One region of the Brevibacillus sp. genome, then DNA from elsewhere that is predicted to be linked to it. Evidence: riboswitches for the same ligand, from Rfam matches in the RefSeq annotation. Region 1 holds a riboswitch; the other holds the start of a gene.
The links. Region 1 has a riboswitch for glycine ahead of DEP07_RS27710 (iron-sulfur cluster biosynthesis family protein). Riboswitches for the same ligand answer to the same signal wherever they lie in the genome.
Positions count from the first base shown of each region.

Region 2: linked by a shared signal. The riboswitch ahead of DEP07_RS01565 (amino acid permease) and the one ahead of DEP07_RS27710 (iron-sulfur cluster biosynthesis family protein) in region 1 are both predicted to bind glycine.

Region 1 covers NZ_DOTK01000096.1:22,487-26,202, reverse strand. Annotated here, with positions in the region: gene DEP07_RS27715 (VOC family protein) at 911-1,327, shown strand; glycine riboswitch at 1,517-1,621, shown strand; gene DEP07_RS27710 (iron-sulfur cluster biosynthesis family protein) at 1,851-2,189, shown strand; gene lpdA (dihydrolipoyl dehydrogenase) at 2,320-3,716, shown strand, end outside.
Region 2 covers NZ_DOTK01000006.1:5,991-14,959, forward strand. Annotated here, with positions in the region: gene DEP07_RS01545 (response regulator transcription factor) at 1-621, opposite strand, end outside; gene DEP07_RS01550 (response regulator) at 768-3,710, opposite strand; gene DEP07_RS01555 (hypothetical protein) at 3,835-4,173, shown strand; gene DEP07_RS01560 (sigma-54 interaction domain-containing protein) at 4,194-5,795, shown strand; gene DEP07_RS01565 (amino acid permease) at 5,897-7,270, opposite strand; glycine riboswitch at 7,609-7,667, opposite strand; glycine riboswitch at 7,671-7,770, opposite strand; gene DEP07_RS01570 (iron-containing alcohol dehydrogenase) at 8,176-8,969, shown strand, end outside.

The sequences.
Region 1 (3,716 bases):
TGCTGCGATAGTTTTTTAATAATATGCAGCGAGAAGTAACTTTTGTGCATAAGTTTGACATGGAGCCTCTATGGGTATGATTGCTTGCGAAGGGCGATGCCAAAGGCTTCGTAACGGCCGACAAGCCTATCATACCCACCTCTCCATGTCAAACCCAGTTACATTAACCTGCATAAGTAATTGCTGCAAAATTAAGCACTTTTACTATGCAATTTACACTCATCATGAAGTACCTCATATACGTACCGAGGGAATTCAATGAAATAGCGACAGTTTAGGACTTTATTTTCTCGTCCTTGACTGTCGCTATTTCAATTTCTTGTGTCAGTCTAATATGGTTTGGCCATTCGAAAAACCGCATGGAATAGAGACATCCAAGTCTAATACTTTATTTTCTGCTTACATTAAAAGGGGCTCATTTTTATACCCTCCTGTCAGTGCTTAAAAACGAAGAAAATGAGTTGAAATTCAAGAAAAATCGAGAAAGATTACTGTACAAAATCGTTACGGATTATTGGCTAAGCACTACACTACATTTTGTTTGCCTTTTTAGTTACGTAGACAGCAGCATATGAACCAAAGCCTATTTGATAATCGTGAGGATTAAACATGTAAACACCTTGATCGCGTTTACTTCCATCTCTTGCTGTTGTGTATTTTGTACTTCCTACATTTATGGAATCTAAATTATATTGTTGGACCTTTAATTAAAGATAAATTATTTTAAAGCGATAAGATCTTCACCAATAAACGGTGGAGTAGGAGAATACGAAAGTAAAGATGCAGTAGAGAGTGTATTGGCAGGATTTATCCGAAAATAATCACAGATAGCAATCCATAAGAAGCACTGTACCTCAAAAGATGATACGATTTAATCAATCACAACACTTATCGAAAAGAGGGATACGCAATGGCACTGCAATCAAAACAAATTTTTGTCAATTTGCCCGTGAAAGATTTGAACAAGTCAATTGATTTTTTTACAGCGCTGGGCTATGAGTTCAACCCGCAATTTACGGATCAAAATGCCGCTTGCCTGGTGATTGGCGAAAATATTTACGCGATGCTCTTGGTGGAGGAGTTTTTCCAATCGTTCACGAACAAGCCCGTGACGGATACGGCCCAGAGTACAGAAGTCATCGTGGCGCTGTCAGCCGAGAGCCGGGAGCAAGTCGACGAGATCGTAAACAAAGCGCACGAAGCAGGGGCCAAGCCGGCTAAAGACCCGGTAGACCACGGCTTCATGTACAGCTGGAGCTTTATCGATCTGGACGGACATTTGTGGGAATACGTGTACATGGATGAGGCTGCGATTTCGCAACAGTAAAAAATAGGGTGGATCAACAGGCCAAAAGCAGGCGTTACCGCTTTTGGCCTGTTCGCGATGCCAGTCGTCATGGCGGCCCGCCGCAAATCGAATAAGTTTACCTGAATAATAATTTTTTTCAGAATTGACATCGGCAGAAGGAGTGTGATTTACTAATGTCAATGTTAGCCAACAAGTGAATAGCGGCGGATGATGATTGTAGGAGAGACTAAACGACGCGTTTAGCACCGAAGGAGCAAGTCCCATAAAACCCTTGGGATTAATCTCTCAGGTACCAGATACTACAATCGGACGCACCTCTGGAGAGCGCTGCACAAGCCACCCAAGGGGAATACTTCGGAACCGATTGATTGCCGAAGTTAAACTCTCAGGTAAAAAGGACAGAGGAAAGGTAGAGTATTCGTCACTCTATCTTTCCTCTGTCCTTTTTTGCTGAATGAAACGTCGCGTCGAGTTGCACAAAAGCGGGCGCAGACGCTTGCATTTCGGCCAAACGAAACGGATACGAGTGAAAGGTGGCGCGATGGGAAAGGAGCAGGCGATCACGAAAATGGAGCTTACGATCAAGAAAGCGGCTCAAGCAGAGCTGAAAAAACTGAATTTTCCGCAGGATACCGCGCTCAGGATTGACGTGGTGATCTCCGGCGACTGCGGTTGCGGATTTTTTGTCCAGCTCGGAGTAGATGAGCTGCGCAAAAACGACACGCTCGTGTACGAAAACGGGATTCCGGTCTGCATGGATCGGTTGACCAAACGGCATCTCGGGGATGTGCTTACCCTGGACTACGACCCTTTCCTGGGCTTCGCCTTGTCCAGCCCGGAAGAAGCTTTTGCGGATCGGCTCGCTGTTCGTCGCGGTTGACAACGGAAACAGGCAGAACAGCCACGAGCAGCAGTTGGCCGACTGCAAGCAGGCGCAGGCGCCTCTTCCTGCGGGGTAAAACCGCGGGAGACGCCTTACACAGAAAAAGAAAAACAGGTGGAGAGAACAAATGACAACGAACGGAACAGTAGAGCAGGTGGATGTCCTCGTGATCGGAGCGGGGCCGGGGGGCTACGTAGCCGCGATCCGGGCGGCTCAGCTCGGCAAGCAGGTCGCGATTGTGGAAAAAGACACGGTCGGCGGCGTATGTTTGAACCGCGGCTGCATTCCTTCCAAGGCGCTGATCTCGGCGGCGCATCAATACGAAGCGATGACGCAATCCGCGAGCATCGGCTTGCAGGCAGCAGAAGTGAGCGTCGATTTCGCCAAGGTTCAGGCATGGAAGCGCAGCGTGGTCGACAAATTGACCGGAGGCGTAAGCTCGCTGCTCAAAGGCAACAAGATCAAAAGAATCAGCGGGGAAGCGCGGCTTGTCGGCGAGCAGCTGGTTGAGGTGAAAAATGGCGACGACTGCATACAGGTGCAATTCCAGCAAGCGATTCTCGCGACAGGCTCGCGTCCGATCGAATTGAAAGCCTTTCCATTCCAGGGCCGCATTCTTTCCTCGACAGAACTGCTGGCGCTTGAAGAATTGCCGAAAAGCTTGCTGGTCATTGGCGGCGGGTATATCGGGATCGAGCTGGGGCAGACATTTGCCAAGCTGGGCACGAAGGTGACGATTTTGGAAGGCTCGGACTCGATTTTGCCTGGCTTTGAAAAAGAACTGTCGCGTCTGGTGGCGAGGAAGCTGAAAAAGCTCGGCGTGGAAGTGCACACCGAAGCGCTGGCCAAAGGGGCGGAACAAACAGCCGAACAGGTCAGCGTCACCTATGCGGCAAAAGGCGAAGAGCGTCAGGCGACCGCCGACTATGTGCTCGTTACGGTTGGCAGACGGCCGAACATCGAGGGGCTGGGATTGGAAAAGCTCGCTGTCAAGTTGACAGAGCGCGGCTTCATCCAGATCGATCAGCAATGCCAAACGAGCGTTCCGCACCTGTATGCGATCGGCGATCTGGTGGAAGGCCCGGCTCTTGCCCACAAAGCGTCGTACGAAGGCAAAATCGCGGCGGAAGCCATCGCTGGCAAAGACAGCAAGCTCACCGACAAAAAGATTCCCGCTGTCGTGTTCTCCGATCCGGAGATTGCCAGCGTGGGACTGACCGAGTCGGAAGCCAAAGAGCGCGGACACGAGGTGGCAGTTGGCAAGTTCCCTTATGCCGCGAATGGGCGGGCACTGTCTCTGAACGTCGGGGAAGGCTTCGTGAAGCTCGTGGGCGACAAGGAGACGGGGCTGCTGCTGGGAGCGCAGATTATCGGGCCGGAAGCGTCCAATCTGATCGGCGAGGTTGCCCTGGCGATTGAAAAAGGGCACACGCTGACAGATATTGCCGAGACGATCCACGCCCATCCGAGCCTGGGGGAAATCATCATGGAAGCGGCAGAAGGAGCGCTCGGGCACGGCATTCA
Region 2 (8,969 bases), on a different contig from region 1:
GATGTGAACATCGATGGCCCGATCTGTCACAAAAGAATCGAAACCGCGCAGTTCGTAGAGCAATTCCTCCCGACTGAATACTTTTCCCTCATTTGTAATGAACAGACGCATAATCTCAAATTCGGAAAAAGTCGTTTCGACGTGAAACTGATTGACAAAGATCGCCCTGCGCTCCAAATCGAGCAGGAAAGTATTCTCGGAACTCGCGACTGCTGTGTCAGCCTGTTCCCCGCTTTCTGGGGCAGCAGGCTGTTGGTATTGGTGGGTTCGTCTGATCATGGCTCCGATTTTTGCGGAAATCTCTCGCAAGGAAAAAGGCTTGCAAATATAATCGTCCGCTCCAGCTTGCAAAGCCTCTACGCGATCGGATACGTCTGTCTTCATCGAGACAATCAGGATGGGAGCAACGGAAAAGGTGCGCAGCTCGCTGCATATCCTGGTACCGCTCATATCCGGCAGAATCATGTCCACGAGGATGACATCCGGAGCAAATGATTGCGCCATGTCCAAGCCTTTCTGTCCATGATCCGCTATTTTTACAGAATAGCCTTCTTCGGTTAAATACATGGCCAGCATTTCGCCCATAATCTGATCGTCTTCGATAATCAATAGGTTGTACATCAGATTCCTCACTCTTTCTGGGAGAAAGTTATTCGTAAAAATGGGAAAGAGCTAGCAATTTTTCGTTTTTTCCTAATACTTTTCTCATATTTTAGCAAAAAAGCGAGGAGAATGGACCTAATTTCATGAAAAATGCTAAAAAAATGTTAGGAGATTGCCAGAGTTTCTTGCCATTCGTTTGCTAACGCTAACACTTCGTTCAACTGCCATTCCAGCTCGCTCATAAATTCTTGATAATCGTTCGGATTTACAGAAGCAGAAAGCTGCGCCTCCATTTTTCTTGATAAAAGAAGCAATCTTTGTGCAGACAAATTTCCCGCAACACCACTGAGAGTGTGAATCATTCTTCTTGCTTCCTGGAAGTTTCCTGCGAGAAACGCCGTTTGGAGGTTTGTTGTAAAATCCGAATATTCTTTAGAGAATGAACGGAGAATTTGCGTGTATATCGGGATTTTTCCATCCAGTCGCTCCAGTGCGAGCGAGACATCCAGACAAGGTACGGGAATTGCTCGCTTCAATGTTTCCTTCATCTCGCCCAAATGAATCGGCTTGGTAATGACGCCGTTCATCCCCGAACGGTAGCAATTGTCGTGTTCGGCTTTAATGACGCTCGCCGTCATCGCAATAATGGGCAGGCTGGCGTACTGTTTGTGCTGGCGGATGCGGATCGTCGCTTCACAACCGTCCATCTCCGGCATGTGGACATCCATGAGAATCAGGTCCCATTTTCTCGTCTCCAAAAGCTCCAGCACTTCTTGCCCGTTTTTGGCAACGGTCACAGCGTAACCTTCGCGCCGGAGGAACTCTACCGCTACCAGCTGATTGATCTCGTTGTCCTCTGCCAGCAAAATTTTGCCGCGATATCCGGGGAAGAGGACGTTTTCGTAAGGAGCGGACTGCGGCTTCTGCAAAGTCTCGGTCACATGTGTTTCCTTGTGCTCCTGTGCCCCCAGTATCGCGCGCGCTACATCCATCCGGTTAATCGGCTTGATCAGAACAGCGTCAGGCTGGGCGGATTCCTCCAGGGAGGCCAGCTCGTCGCGGCCGTACTCTGTCGTCATGGCAATCGTCGCTGCGTCGCATAGCTCGGCGAGCGCGTGCAGCCGCTGCAACGATTCTACGCCGTACATGTCTTCCGCTTCCATGTCGACGAACACAAAGCGAAACGGGTTGTGCGCTTCAGCGTGTTCCAACAGCTCGAAAGCCTCTCGCCAGGTGGCGACGCAAATAGGCGAAAAGTTTAAGCCAAACAACATGTCAGCCATGCTGCTTCGCATTTTGTCGTGATTTTCCACAATCAGGACACGCTGGCCTTCGTAGCCTGGTGGCAGCATGGAGCCAGGGCTTTCGCTTTCCCGCCAGGGCGCGTGTTCAAACGGGAGGGTGAAGGAGAAGCAGCTTCCTTTGCCGATTGCGCTAGTCACTTCGAGAGTGGCGCCCATCATCTCGACAAGGCTGCGCGAGATGACCAGACCAAGTCCGGTGCCGCCGTATTTTCTGCTCGTCGTGCCATCTGCCTGTGTGAACGGTTCAAACAGCTTGCCGAGCTGATCTTCCGACATGCCGATGCCTGTATCCTCTACGGCAAAATGCAAGTACAGCAGTCGTCCTTCTTCTTTTTCCAGCGTGATTCGCACAGAGACGTATCCTTGCTCGGTAAACTTGATGGCGTTGTGGCACAGATTGAGCAACACTTGCTCGAGCCGATGCTGGTCCCCGATCAGTTTGGGCAACATTTTCGGCGGCAGATCGAGAATGATTTCGATTTGCTTCGTCCCGAGGTAAATGCTCAGCATGTGCGAGAGCCGCCGGACAAAATCGTCGAGGTCAAAGCTTGCCTTTTCCAGCTCCAGCTTGCCAGCCTCGATCTTGGAAAAGTCGAGAATCTCGTTAATGAGGCGGAGCAATACTTGGGAGGAAGACAGCACCTTGTCCAAGTAATCTTTTTGCATCACCGTCATCACCGTTTTCTGCATCAGTTGGGACAGTCCGATGATCCCGTTGAGCGGGGTGCGGATTTCGTGACTCATCCGCGCCAAAAAGTCGGTTTTCGCCTTGCTCGCTTCCTCCGCTTCTTCTTTGGCTGCCCGCAGTTCGGCCTGAATCCGCCGCTGTTCCTTTAACATGAAGTGCAGCAAAAGCGAGAGCAGACTGACCAGAACGAAAATGGAAACTTTGGTAATCAGGCTGGACAAGTCTTGTACAGAGTTCAATTGTCCTAGCGCTTCGCTGGCAGGCAGTACGGCTGCGACAGACCAGCCCGTGGAAGAGACAGGGGAGTAGCCGATGTAATAGTTGTTGCCGTCGATGGAGACGAGTTGCAACCCTTTTTGTCCAGCGACCATGCTTTGTCCGATTTTGGCCAGATCGCCTGGTTGTTCCGTCAGCTTGTGCCGGCTGACAAGCTCCGGATTCGGATGGTACATGATCGTTCCGTCTTTGGAAACCAGGATGGCGTAGCCCGATTCCCCGATCGGGTACGTGCCGAGCATTTGCGGAATGTCGTCGAGCAAAATATCGATGGCGACGAAGCCCAGCAGCCTTTCGTTTTCCTCAATCTTCATGGTGCCGCTGGTCACCATTTTTTTCGTGAGATAATCGGCGTACGGCTCGGAAAAAACGACGTCATTGGAACGGACGGCGTCTGGATACCAGGGGCGTTTGGTGAGCGACCAGTCTTTTCCTGAGAGCGTGTCGGTGTTGCCGATCGTGAAGTTGCCCGCATTGCTGGAAACCCATACAAGGCCCAGGTTGTGGTCCAGCCGCTGGATGCCGTCCAATGCGGTCGCTACGTCCAAGTAATGCGGGCTGGTGAAGGCATGCTCTCGCGTCTGCACGGTTTGCAGGTAGCGCAAGATTGCCTGGTTGGTGCTCATTTGCCTGATCAGCAACGCTTTTTGCGCAAAGAAAGCGTCCATCCGTTCGGCCAGAGCCTGGCTTTGCAGGGTCAGCTTGTTCTCAATCTCGACTTTCATGATCCGGTTGGTTTGGGAGCGCATGATGTAGCCGGACAGGGAGAAGGCGACCACGATGATCAGGAGGATGAGAATGGTCAGTTTTCGGGCATGGCTGACGTGAAAAGTTTTCATGAACGACCTCGCAATCTGTGATGTAGGTTGTTTTCATTTTACAACACAAATCTCAAAATCTTCCGGAAAAAGCGCGGCTTGCTCCCGATTCATCTAGTAAAATAGAGAGGAAGGGGTGACAGTCATGTACACCGTATGGAAAGTGAAATACTTGAAAATATCTTCCTACCTCAAACTATGTGTGGGAGCCGGTTTTTCACTGGGTCTCTTGATCGGACTTGTTCAACTGCTTTTTCTGTTTTTGATGCGTGCCACAGAGGGACATTCAGGAGCAAGCGGCATGTGGGACAGCTTGCTTGCCGGCCTGGCGAATGCGGCAGGCACTGTCATCGTCTATACTTTTGGCGCCGCGGTTATCAGTCTTATTTCTTATTTTCCTTTTATGGCTTTTCTCAAACGCAAGCAAGGAATAAAGATCGAAGGAATATTGGAACCATTTGAAGAGAGCGAGATCAGGTCATGACATCCGGGAGAGAATCGCACATGCATCCATTGCGTCCAACGATGACGGTCGAGGAAGCCGTCGCCCATTTTACGCCAGACCGGAACGAAGTGCAGGAAGTATACAGTGAAGAAGACGAATTTATCGGCTATTTGACGGTAGAAGCGATCGCCCATGCGATTCATCGCGGGGAATTGACGCGGCCGATTGTCGAGTACGTGGTGCCGGAAGTGAGCTTGCCGGATCGAAAGCGGCAGGCAAGCTCGCAGGCGCAGCTTCACGCTTTTTTCGAGAGTCCGATTTGCCAAATCGTGTTTAATGCGCTGTATGACGGCGTGTACATTACAGACGGAGCAGGCATTACTTTGTTCATCAACCAGGCGTACCAGCGCATTACCGGGATTCGCGAAGAAGAGGTCATCGGCAAGCATATGGGCGATTTGATCAAGCAAGGCATGATCTCCGTGTCCGCTTCGCTGGAGACGATCCGCACGCGAAGGCCCGTGACGCTGATCCAGACGATACGCAACAGCCGCAAAATCATCGTTTCCGCGACGCCTGTGCTGTCGTCCGCAGGCGAGATTTTATACATCATCAGCAGTGTCCGGGACATCACCGAGCTGATTCGCTTGAAGCACGAGCTGGATAGTCAAAAGCTGCTGCAAAGCGATGTGCCCCCTGCCGATCAGATGGGGCTGGAAGATGTTGTGCTCGGGCCAGCGACGCGCTCGCTTTTCCGCCTGGCTGACAAAGTCGCCAAGACAGATGCAAAAATTTTGTTGCAGGGCGAGACGGGTGTAGGGAAAAGCATGATTGCGAAATACATCCACGCCAGGAGCAGTCGAGCCAACGAAATTTTTATGGAGTTGAACTGCGCGGCAATCCCGGGCCATCTGGTGGAGGCTGAGCTGTTTGGCTACGAGCCGGGTGCGTTTACGGGAGCGCTCAAGCAAGGCAAGGTCGGCATTTTGGAAAGCGCCCATCGCGGTACGCTTTTTCTCGACGAGATTGGCGATTTGCCGCTGGAGCTGCAAGTCAAGCTGTTGAAGGTCGTGGAGGAAAGCAAATTCATGCGCGTCGGCTCCACGCAAGTGCGACATGTAGATGTGCGGATCATCACGGCGACTCATCGGGATTTGGCTACGCTGGTGCGGGAAGGGTTGTTCCGCGAGGATTTGTACTATCGGCTGAACATCGTCACTTTCGAGGTTCCACCGCTGCGGCAGCGCCGGGAAGAGATTGTCCCGCTGCTTGAGTCCTATCTGGAAAAATTCAACGAAAAGTACAACGAGCAAAAAACGATGACGCTGGAGTGTTACGAGTGGCTGACCAACTACAGTTGGCCGGGGAACATCCGGGAGCTGGCGAACCTGGTCGAGCGGCTGGTTGTCACGACTTTTCACAACACGATTGACGTGGGAGATTTGCCCGGCTTTTTGCAACAGGTGTTTCCGCAAGCGGAGCCGACGTCGTTGCGCGATGCGGTGGCACGACTGGAGCGCAGCATGATCAGCCAAGCGATCCAGACGCACCGGACGACCAGACTGGCAGCAGAAGCGCTTGGGATCAGCCAAAGTGCGCTCGTCCAGAAGATGAAAAAGTGGCAGCTGCACATCGGCAGCGAACCGGAGTTGAACGAATAGGAAAACATCCCGCGAGCGCCTGACGCCATCGCGGGATGTTTGTTTTACTCATGCAGCCACATTCGTTCATGAATGTGGTTTTTGGTTGTGTCGCTTACCGCTTACGAGTTTTCGGCAATTTTGACCTGATCGACTTTCGCTTTGCGCAGCTTGTAAATCACCACGAGCATGATGAACCAGACAGGTGTGATGAACAAGGCAACGCGCGTGTCTTCAGCAAGTGCGAGCACGACGAGAATGAACGCGAGAAAAGCGAGAATCAAGTAATTGGCAAACGGATAGAGCGGCATTTTGAATTTGTTTTGCGCTGCCAGCTCTGGTCTTGTCTTGCGGTATTTCAGGTGGCAAATGACCGTAATGCCCCAGATGAACAGGAAGCAAACCGTCGAGACACTCGTGATCAGCGTGAAGACGCCTTCTGGCATGATGTAGTTCAATACAACGGCGATGAGAATGACGACGGTAGAGAAGAACAGGGCATTGGCAGGAACTTGGCGAGTCGTGAGCTTGGTCATGGCCGCAGGCGCGTTTTGTTCTCTGCCCAAAGAGTAGACCATTCGGCTTGTACTGAAGACGGCGCTGTTACATGCCGAAGCGGCGGAGGTCAGTACGACAAAGTTGACGATTCCCGCAGCGGCAGCAATTCCGATTGCGGCAAACACTTGCACGAACGGGCTTTCTGTCGGAACGATCGCACTCCATGGGTAGATGCTCATAATCACGATCAGCGCACCGACGTAGAACAGCAAGACGCGGATCGGAATGTTGTTGATCGCTTTTGGAATGACGCGCTCAGGATTTTCTGTCTCTCCGGCAGTCAGCCCGACCAGCTCAATGCCGACGAACGCGAAGACGACCATCTGGAACGAAAGTAAGAAGCCGTTGATTCCGTTCGGGAACATCCCGCCATGGCTCCACAAGTTCGTGAAGCTGGAAGCGCCGGAGTTGGTAGAGAAGCCTTTGACGATCATGACGATACCGACGACGATCAAGGCGAGAATCGCGATGACTTTTACCAGCGCGAACCAAAACTCCATTTCTCCGAACAGCTTCACGGTTGCCAAGTTCATGAAAAGTAAAATTACGAGGGCAATCAACCCCGGCATCCATTGCGGCACTCCCGGAAACCAATACTGTGTGTACAAGCCGACAGCCGTCAAATCGGCCATGGCAATCGAAATCCAGCAAAACCAATACGTCCAGCCTGTGACGAACGCAGCCATGTTTCCGAGGTAGTCTTTTACGAAGTCGACGAAGGAATGATAGTTCAGGTTGCTCAGGAGAAGTTCACCGAGCGAGCGCATGATCAAAAAGCAAATAATCCCAGTAATCAGGTACGCAAACAAAATGGATGGCCCGGCGAGGTGAATGGATTTTCCCGCACCCAGAAATAGTCCGGTACCAATGGCTCCACCGATTGCGATGAGTTGAACGTGTCTGTTTTTCAGACCTCTCGCCAATTTTTGTTGTTCCATGTGATCCCCCTCTTTCTCTCTGTCTGATTCTGCACAGTTACTTGGAAAGACAACTACTTGCTCGACGACTTTTTCTTCACAAAAGTTTATGGTTCTTTATAATTCTCATAGTAACATAGCTGTACAGAATAAATACATCATTAAGTTACTTCCAACGGAAAAAACGCTTACATTTTTCAGTGAGTCCTTATTTTTTGCTGTTTGCTTCCGGTTGCTCCCTCCTTGTTTGCCCGAGTGGGGATGTGGCTGTTCCCCTGAAAGCGCAGCGATTTCTAGCAGCAATCCTATTTTTCGCCAATAAAAAAAGGAACGGGAAAAATAGGCTGGTTCCTATTTTCCTCTGTCCTTTTACCTGAGAGTGTTTAACTCCTTTGGTGGCCAATGGCTCTCTCCAGAGATGCGTCCCATTGCGGTCCTTTTACCTGAGAGATTTGTCCTGGGGGTCAGGATTTGCTCCTTCGGTGCTAAACGGTAAGTTTAGTCTCTCCCACAATATTCATCCGCGATAGATATTCGCATGCGTTCTTTTGATAGTAAATTATTCCAAATAGCTTGTCAAACGAAAATTGCCAATTGACAGACTATTTTAAGCATAAAACATTTTTGACCGATTGAAGTCCAACAAACAAGGGAGATGGCAAGAATCAACAACAATTTGATTCGAAAACAAATCAATATGATGTATTTTGATTTGAAACATGATCGGTGATCGGATGAAAACGGTTGCTTTTTGTTCCGGGCAAAGCGAGAGTGAAAAATGTGACGAACATGTGAGAAAAGGTGGTTTCGCGAGCGGAAATCTACCATTTCGCCGGAAGCAAACGAGGTTGAGTGCAGCGAATTTTAAGGCTTTGGCACGGGAGTTGCTTTTAAGTGGCAGCACAGAGAAGGGAGAGAGTGACAACATGAACATTTCTACATTTGCTGCTGCGAACAAGCTGGTCACAGGCCGCGATTCGCTGGCATTGCTTGCAGAGGAAGTCGCCCGGCTGGGGGTGCAGCGTCCGCTGATCGTCACCGACCATATTTTGATTCAGGCCGGGGTGGTAGCGCAAGTCGAGGAGCTTTTGCCGATGAAGGCAGGCATCTTCCCGGACGTCAATCCGGAGCCGGAAATCGAAATCGTCGACCTGTGTGTCAGCATGATTCGCGCAGGAAGCTACGACGGGCTGATTGCGGTCGGCGGAGGAAGCGCGATCGACATTGCGAAAGCGGCTGCGGTCATGGCGACTAATGAGGGCAGCATCGAACAGTATTTTGGCACGAATCTGGTCAAGCAGCCGGGCTTGCCGCTGATCGCGATTCCGACCACAGCGGGAACAGGCTCGGAAGTGACCAATATCTCGATTTTGTCTGATACGAAGGAGCAAGTAAAAAAAGGAATTGTAAGCCCTTACTTGCTGCCGGATGTGGCTATCGTCTCGCCGATGATGACGCTGACGTGCCCGCCGAGTGTTACCGCTGCGAGCGGCGTGGATGCGTTGGTGCATGCAGTGGAAGCTTATATTTCCAAGTTTGCCTCCCCAGTCACGGACGCGCTGGCGATTGGCGCGATGAAGCTGATCGCCGTTCACCTGCCAAAAGCGTACGCGGCCCCGGACAACATCGAATCGCGCGAAGCCATGATTACAGCCGCGTTGATGGCGGGTCTTGCCTTCGGAAATGCAGGGGTAGGAGCTGTACATGCCCTGGCTTACCC